Regions from separate parts of the Streptomyces sp. NBC_00258 genome, predicted to be linked through region 3. Evidence: riboswitches for the same ligand, from Rfam matches in the RefSeq annotation. Region 3 holds a riboswitch; each other region holds the start of a gene.
The links. Region 3 has a riboswitch for S-adenosylmethionine ahead of OG718_RS12035 (glutathione S-transferase C-terminal domain-containing protein). Riboswitches for the same ligand answer to the same signal wherever they lie in the genome.
Positions count from the first base shown of each region.

Region 1: linked by a shared signal. The riboswitch ahead of OG718_RS38365 (aminotransferase class V-fold PLP-dependent enzyme) and the one ahead of OG718_RS12035 (glutathione S-transferase C-terminal domain-containing protein) in region 3 are both predicted to bind S-adenosylmethionine.
Region 2: linked by a shared signal. The riboswitch ahead of thrC (threonine synthase) and the one ahead of OG718_RS12035 (glutathione S-transferase C-terminal domain-containing protein) in region 3 are both predicted to bind S-adenosylmethionine.

Region 1 is NZ_CP108081.1:8,601,037-8,603,292, forward strand. Features, by position in the region: gene trpD (anthranilate phosphoribosyltransferase) at 1-594, shown strand, start outside; SAM riboswitch class IV at 800-916, shown strand; gene OG718_RS38365 (aminotransferase class V-fold PLP-dependent enzyme) at 1,079-2,256, shown strand, end outside.
Region 2 is NZ_CP108081.1:5,859,895-5,862,150, reverse strand. Features, by position in the region: gene OG718_RS25950 (glucosyl-3-phosphoglycerate synthase) at 1-616, opposite strand, end outside; SAM riboswitch class I at 807-964, shown strand; gene thrC (threonine synthase) at 980-2,256, shown strand, end outside.
Region 3 is NZ_CP108081.1:2,632,067-2,634,322, forward strand. Features, by position in the region: gene OG718_RS12025 (LLM class flavin-dependent oxidoreductase) at 1-542, opposite strand, end outside; gene OG718_RS12030 (putative leader peptide) at 618-740, opposite strand; SAM riboswitch class IV at 1,035-1,180, shown strand; gene OG718_RS12035 (glutathione S-transferase C-terminal domain-containing protein) at 1,391-2,089, shown strand; gene OG718_RS12040 (AfsR/SARP family transcriptional regulator) at 2,224-2,256, shown strand, end outside.

The sequences.
Region 1 (2,256 bases), 6.0 Mb from region 3:
ACGGCCGGGATCACCTTCTGCTTCGCGGCCAAGTTCCACCCCGCGATGCGCTACGCGGGCGCCGCGCGTGGGCAGTTGGGGATCCGGACGGTCTTCAACGCGCTCGGTCCGCTGACCAATCCGGCGAAGGTGAGGGCGCAGGCCGTCGGGTGTGCCGATCCCCGGATGGCGCCGATCATGGCCGGGGTGTTCGCCGAGCGCGGCAACTCGTCGCTCGTCTTCCGCGGTGACGACGGGCTGGACGAGCTGACGACGACGGCCACGTCACGGGTGTGGGTGGTACGGGACGGGAAGGTGCGCGAGGAGTCGTTCGATCCGCGTGACGTGGGGATCGAGCTGGTGCCCGTGGAGGCGCTGCGGGGGGCTGACGCCTCGTACAACGCGGATGTGGCCCGGCGGCTGCTGAACGGGGAGACCGGGGCTGTGCGGGACGCTGTGCTGCTGAACTCGGCGGCGGCGCTGGTGGCTCTGTCGCCGGGGGACGGGCCGCTCGCGGACCAGCTCCGGGCGGGGATGGTGAAGGCCGCGGCCGCGATCGACTCCGGGGCGGCCAAGGCCACGCTGGAGCGGTGGGTGGCGGCGACCAACGCGTAGCGGTTGCGGCGGGGGCTTTCCCGCCCCCGCCGCCCCTGCCCAGTCCCGTCACTTCCTCGGGGGCTCCACTCCCGAACCCCCGCTCCTCAGACGCCGGAGGGGCTGGAAGGCTGCGCAGTTCCCCGCGCCCCTGAACCCGACCCCGCCGTCCCGGCATCCGGACGGCGGGGTTGCGTCTGAATGATCGTGTGGCAAGATGCAGGCAGGTCATGAGCGACAGCCATCAGGCCCCGGCCGGCTGTCCGGCAACCCTCCGTCCGTGGCGGGGTGCCCCGGGTGAAGACCAGGCCGTAGGCAGTGAGGTCTACGGCAAGCGCGGACCCCTCGCATCACCAGGGGTCCTGGTCGTTCGAGGGAGCCTTCTGTGAGCAAGCGAATGCGATAGGGCGTAGAGCCCCGCCTCCGCACACCCCTTTTCACCTTCACCCACGCTCGAGCCGTACCCGCTCGCGTGGTGTTCCCGCCTGCCTCACAGGAGTTCGCCATGTCTGTTTCCACCGCTGCCGTTGCCGCCGACCAGCCCGTCTGCCGTGACACCTCCGGGTCCCTGGCCGTTCTGGGCCGGGACGTCACCGTCCCGCTCGTCACCGGCGGCGAGGTCACCTACGCCGCGCTCGACTACGCCGCCAGCGCCCCGGCCCTCCAGCGGGTGTGGGACGACGTGGCCGCGTACGCCCCGTACTACGGGAGCGTGCACCGCGGGGCCGGGTACCTCTCCCAGCTGTCCACCGACCTGTTCGAGAACGCCCGCAGGACCGTCGAGGAGTTCCTCGACTGCCGCGACGGCGACCAGGTCGTCTTCACCCGGTCCACCACCGACTCGCTCAACCTTCTCGCCGCCGCCCTCCCCGCCGACTGCCAGGTCTTCGTCTTCGAGACCGAGCACCACGCGTCGCTGCTCCCGTGGCGGGACGCCCGCGTCACCTACCTCAACGCCCCGCGTACCCCGGGCGAGGCCGTCGCGACGCTGGAGCGGGCGCTCGCCGAGCGGGACCCCCACGGGCCGGCGCTCGTGTGCGTGACGGGCGCCTCGAACGTCACCGGCGAGCTGTGGCCCGTACGGGAACTGGCCGCCGCCGCCCATGAGCACGGCGCCCGGATCGTGCTCGACGCCGCCCAGCTCGCGCCCCACCACCCCGTGTCCGTACGGGAGTTGGACGTCGACTGGGTCGCCTTCTCCGGACACAAGCTGTACGCGCCCTTCGGGTCGGGTGTCCTCGCCGGACGCGCCGACTGGCTGACCGCGGCCGAGCCGTACCTCGCGGGCGGGGGTGCCTCGCGGAAGGTCTCGCGGCGGGTGGACGGCGGCGTCGACGTCGAGTGGCACGAGAGCGCCGCACGGCACGAGGCCGGGTCGCCCAACGTCATCGGCGCCTACTCCATCGCCTCCGCCTGCAAGGCCCTCACCGAGGCCGGCTTCGACACGCTGGTCGCCCGTGAGCAGCACCTGATCGACACCGTCCGGGCCGGTCTCGCCGAGGTGCCCGAGGTCCGTGTCCTCTCGCTCTTCGGCGACGACGCCCCGCGCGTCGGTGTCATCTCCTTCGTCGTCGAGGGCTGGAACAGCTCGCACTTCGCCGCCGCGCTCTCCGCCGAGTACGGCATCGGGGTCCGCGACGGCCTCTTCTGCGCCCACCCCCTCGTCCGCACCCTCCTCGGCAG
Region 2 (2,256 bases), 3.2 Mb from region 3:
GGGAGCGGCGGGCCGCGTACTCCCCGCCCAGCGGCTGGACGAAGCCGGCCAGCTGCGGCCAGTGCATGTTCAGGAGCGGGCGGGCCATGAGTTCGGTGACCCGACCTCCCTGACCTGCGGCGGAGCCCAGCGGGCGGTCGTACATCGCCTTGACGAGGTCCACGCCCGGTTCGGTGAGCAGCGGGCCGACGATCCCGGAGACGAAGTCCGCCGAGAACTCCTTCAGGTCCGCGTCGACGAAGGCCACGATGTCCCCGCCGGTGACGAGCAGCGAGCGCCACAGCACCTCGCCCTTGCCGGGGACGGCCGGTATGCGGGGCAGGATCTCGTCCCGGTGCACGACGCGGGCGCCCGCCTCGGCGGCGACCTCGGAGGTGCGGTCCGTCGAACCCGAGTCGATCACCACGATCTCGTCGACGAGCGGCACCTTCCTGGTCATCAGCTCACGGCGGATGATCGCGACGATCTCGCCGACGGTCTCCTCCTCGTTGAGCGCGGGCAGTACGACACTCACCGTGGAGCCGGTGGCACGCTTCGCGGCGATGAGTTTCTTGAGCGGGCGGTCCTCGACGGACCAGGAGCGCGTGCTCAGCCAGCGCTCGACGTCTTCCAGCACGTGCGGCTCTCCCTTGCGTTCTTCGGGATGCGTGTGCCCGCCGCGCGGCAGTGTCGGTTGTGTCACTGTCATCTCGCGGTTCGGACGGCTCTCTCCACCATCCAGGCCTTCGGTTACAGTCTTGAACAACGCTGATGACCATCGCATGTCGGGGGTCGTTGCGTGCACAACCAAAACCACAACCGAATAGCGCTCATCCAGAGGGGCAGAGGGATACGGCCCGTTGAAGCCCCGGCAACCCTCCGGCCGGTCTCGTCCTGATCATCGTCGATCAGCGCAGCGAGGCTCCCGGCTCGGGAAGGTGCCAAATCCGTCTCACGGCGAAGTGCGTCGTGAGGAAGATGAGGAAAGGGCCTCGCCTCCATGGCTGCGCAGACAGTTGCAAGCACCACGAACTCCACCCCCGCCGCGAACTCCGTCGACCTCGGTCCGGCCGCCGCGCTTTCCTGCCGCGAGTGCGGCCACCGCGTCCCGCTCGGCCCGGTCTTCGCCTGCGAGGAGTGTTTCGGCCCGCTGGAGATCGCGTACGACTTCTCGGCCTACGACACCGAGGAACTCCGCAAGCGGATCGAGGCGGGCCCCGCGAACATCTGGCGGTACGCGCCGCTGCTGCCCGTCCCCGCGGACGTGGCCGACAAGCCCAACATCAACCCCGGCTGGACCAAGCTCGTCCAGGCCGACAACCTGGCGCGCGAGCTGGGTGTCGAGGCCGGCAAGCTCTTCGTCAAGGACGACTCCGGCAACCCGACGCACTCCTTCAAGGACCGGGTCGTCGCCCAGGCGCTGGAGGCGGCGCGTGCCTTCGGTTTCACCACCCTCTCCTGCTCCTCCACCGGCAACCTCGCCGGCGCGGTGGGTGCCGCCGCCGCGCGGGCCGGCTTCCGTTCCTGCGTGTTCATCCCGCACGACCTGGAGCAGGGCAAGGTCGTCATGGCCGCGGTCTACGGCGGTGAGCTCGTCGGCATCGAGGGCAACTACGACGACGTGAACCGCTTCTGCTCCGAGCTGATCGGCGACCCGGCCGGCGAGGGCTGGGGCTTCGTCAACGTCAACCTGCGGCCGTACTACGCGGAGGGCTCCAAGACCCTCGCGTACGAGATCTGCGAGCAGCTCGGCTGGCAGCTGCCGGACCAGCTGGTCGTCCCGATCGCCTCCGGCTCGCAGCTCACGAAGATCGACAAGGGTCTGCAGGAGCTGATCAAGCTCGGGCTCGTCGAGGACAAGCCGTACAAGATCTTCGGTGCGCAGGCCGAGGGCTGCTCGCCGGTGTCCGTGGCGTACAAGGCCGGGCACGACGTCGTACGGCCGCAGAAGCCGAACACGATCGCGAAGTCGCTTGCGATCGGAAACCCGGCGGACGGTCCTTACGTTCTCGATATCGCCCGGCGTACGGGTGGCGCCGTGGAGGACGTGAACGACGAGCAGGTGGTCGACGCGATCAAGTTGCTTGCGCGGACCGAGGGGATCTTTGCGGAGACCGCCGGTGGTGTGACGGTGGGGGTGGCGAAGAAGCTGATCGAGAATGGTCTGCTGGATCCGAGTCTGACCACTGTTGTGCTCAACACCGGTGATGGTCTGAAGACCTTGGACGCGGTTGCTTCCGACACGGGGCTGACCGCGACGATCCGGCCGAACCTGGA
Region 3 (2,256 bases):
TAGTCGGCCGTCTCGTCGAAGAGTTCGCTCACCACGCCCTGCGTGGCCGGGCTGTCGTAGGCGTCCAGGCGGGGCAGCGTACGGCGGCCGAAGTGCGCCGCCTCGTTCTGTCGTGCCGTCAACTGCACCCGTAGGCCCGCCCGGCCGGAGCTCACATAATCGAGGGTGGCGATGGCCTTGGAGATGTGGAACGGCTCCGTGTGCGTGGCCACCACGGTCGGCACCAGACCTATGTGGCGGGTCAACGGTGCGATGCGCGCTGCCACGAGAACGGCGTCGAGCCGGCCGCGGACCTGGTCGGTCCGCCCGTCCGGCTCGATGAAGTGCGAGGACTGCGGTCCCAGGCCGTCCTCGAAGGTCACGAAGTCGAGGAGACCGCGCTCGGCCTCGGCGACGAGGTCGGCCCAGTACTCGGCGGTGAACAGTTCCCGGGGCCGGGCCACCGGTTCGCGCCAGGCGGCGGGGTGCCAGCCGGCGCCGTCGAGCGCCACGGCGAGGTGCAGATGCGCGGAAGAGGGCAGGGCAGAAGGTGCTGAGGACACGAGAGGTGTGCCTTCCTGATCGACCGTACGAGAAGGCCGGCCCTCACCGGAGGGCGCGGCCGCGTGGGATTCGGGTCAGGAGCAACAGAGCGCGCCGGCAACGCGCAGCAGGTCGATGTGCGGCCGGGAGTAGAGGCGTACGCGGTGGAGCGGGGCGGCCTTCGGGACGCTGCGGCGGGACACGGTTCGCGCTCGCACCTGCGTCACCTCCGCCCTTCCGGCTCGGCGGACCGGGATCCGGCCGTCCTCGCGTTCGCGGGCCCTCTATCGGGCACCGCCTCGTCGTCAACAAGCACAACTGTACGGCTGTGCCTTTTCTTCCTGCGATAGGGAGTTCTTGTCGGGAGTTCTTCGGAGTTCTCGTTCGGAGTTCTTGTCGGGAGGCTTCCCGTCACGAGGGGCGAGGCCTGTCCGATGGCCCGGCGGCCGGATGCCCAGCTGCTGAGACGCCGCCTTGACGGTCACGCTGAGCGCATCAACACTGACGGGGACGGTCACGATTGCCAGCGCCCGTCGTACGGGGACTCCCCGTTCGTGCGGTCATCGGCCCCGGCCCGCTGGCAGGCAACCCTTCCACCGCGACGGGGTGCCCCGGGTGACGACCGGGTTCCGCCGGAGCGGCGGGGCAAGCGTGGTCTCGCGTCTCGCGAGCCCCGACGGCAGGACCGGTGGGAATTGTCCAGGAACGGCTTGACGAGGCGCCTGCACATCGATTTGTCGCGTGTCTCCAGCGCTTACTGATCCGCTACGCGTCCGACCGATCCGGACCTGTACGGCAGCGCAGTCACTCCGTTCCGCCACTGGCGCCCACGAGGCGGCCAGGGCCTCCGCGTTCCCCCTGGAGAGTCATGCCCGAGACAGTTTCCCGCGGTTCCAGCAGCACTGACACCTTCACGACGGCGGCCTCTCGCACGACCGCCCCGCACTCGTCCGGCCGCGGCCCGTCTGCCGGTGGCACGTCGTCCGTCGCCGGCTCGGCCACCCGTCCGCACCGCTTCCGGGGCCGCATCGGCGTCGGTCTCGCCGGCGGCTTCTACCCGGCGCCGCACCGCTTTCAGCTGTACCTGTCCGAGGCCTGTCCCTACTCGGGGCGCGTAGCGGTCGTCCTCGACCTGCTAGGCCTCACGGGCTCGCTCACCACCACGGTTCTGAAGCTCCCCGCGGAGACGCCGGATGCCTTCGCATCACTGCGCGGCGCCTACGAGGCGACCTGGCACCACTACGACGGCCCGCTCACCGCGCCCGCACTGTGCGACCGCTGGAGCGGACGCGTCGTCAGCAACCACACACCCGACATCCTCCGCGACCTCGCCGGCCTGCTCGCCGACGGAGCATGCGAGTCCGCACTGGCCCGGCTCGACCGGCAACTCGCCTGCCACCCCTACGTGTTGGGCGATGAGCTCGGCACCGCGGACAGGGACCTCTGGGTGACACTCACCCACCTCGACCACTTCGACGCGGCCGGCACCCTCGCCCCGTACCGCCACATCGAGGAGTACGTACGACGCCTCGACGATCACCCGGACCTCTCCGTCGACGAGCGCTGAACGCGGGGCGCCTGCCCACAGACCTGTGTGACAACTGCGCGGCAGTGGGCCGGAATACGCCTTCCGGATATGCCGATGAGGGGGATAGAGAAAGGGAATGGTGAGGGAGTTGTAAAACGGCGGGCGGGGAGCGGATGCGCATTCAGGTACTCGGGCCGGTATGCGCC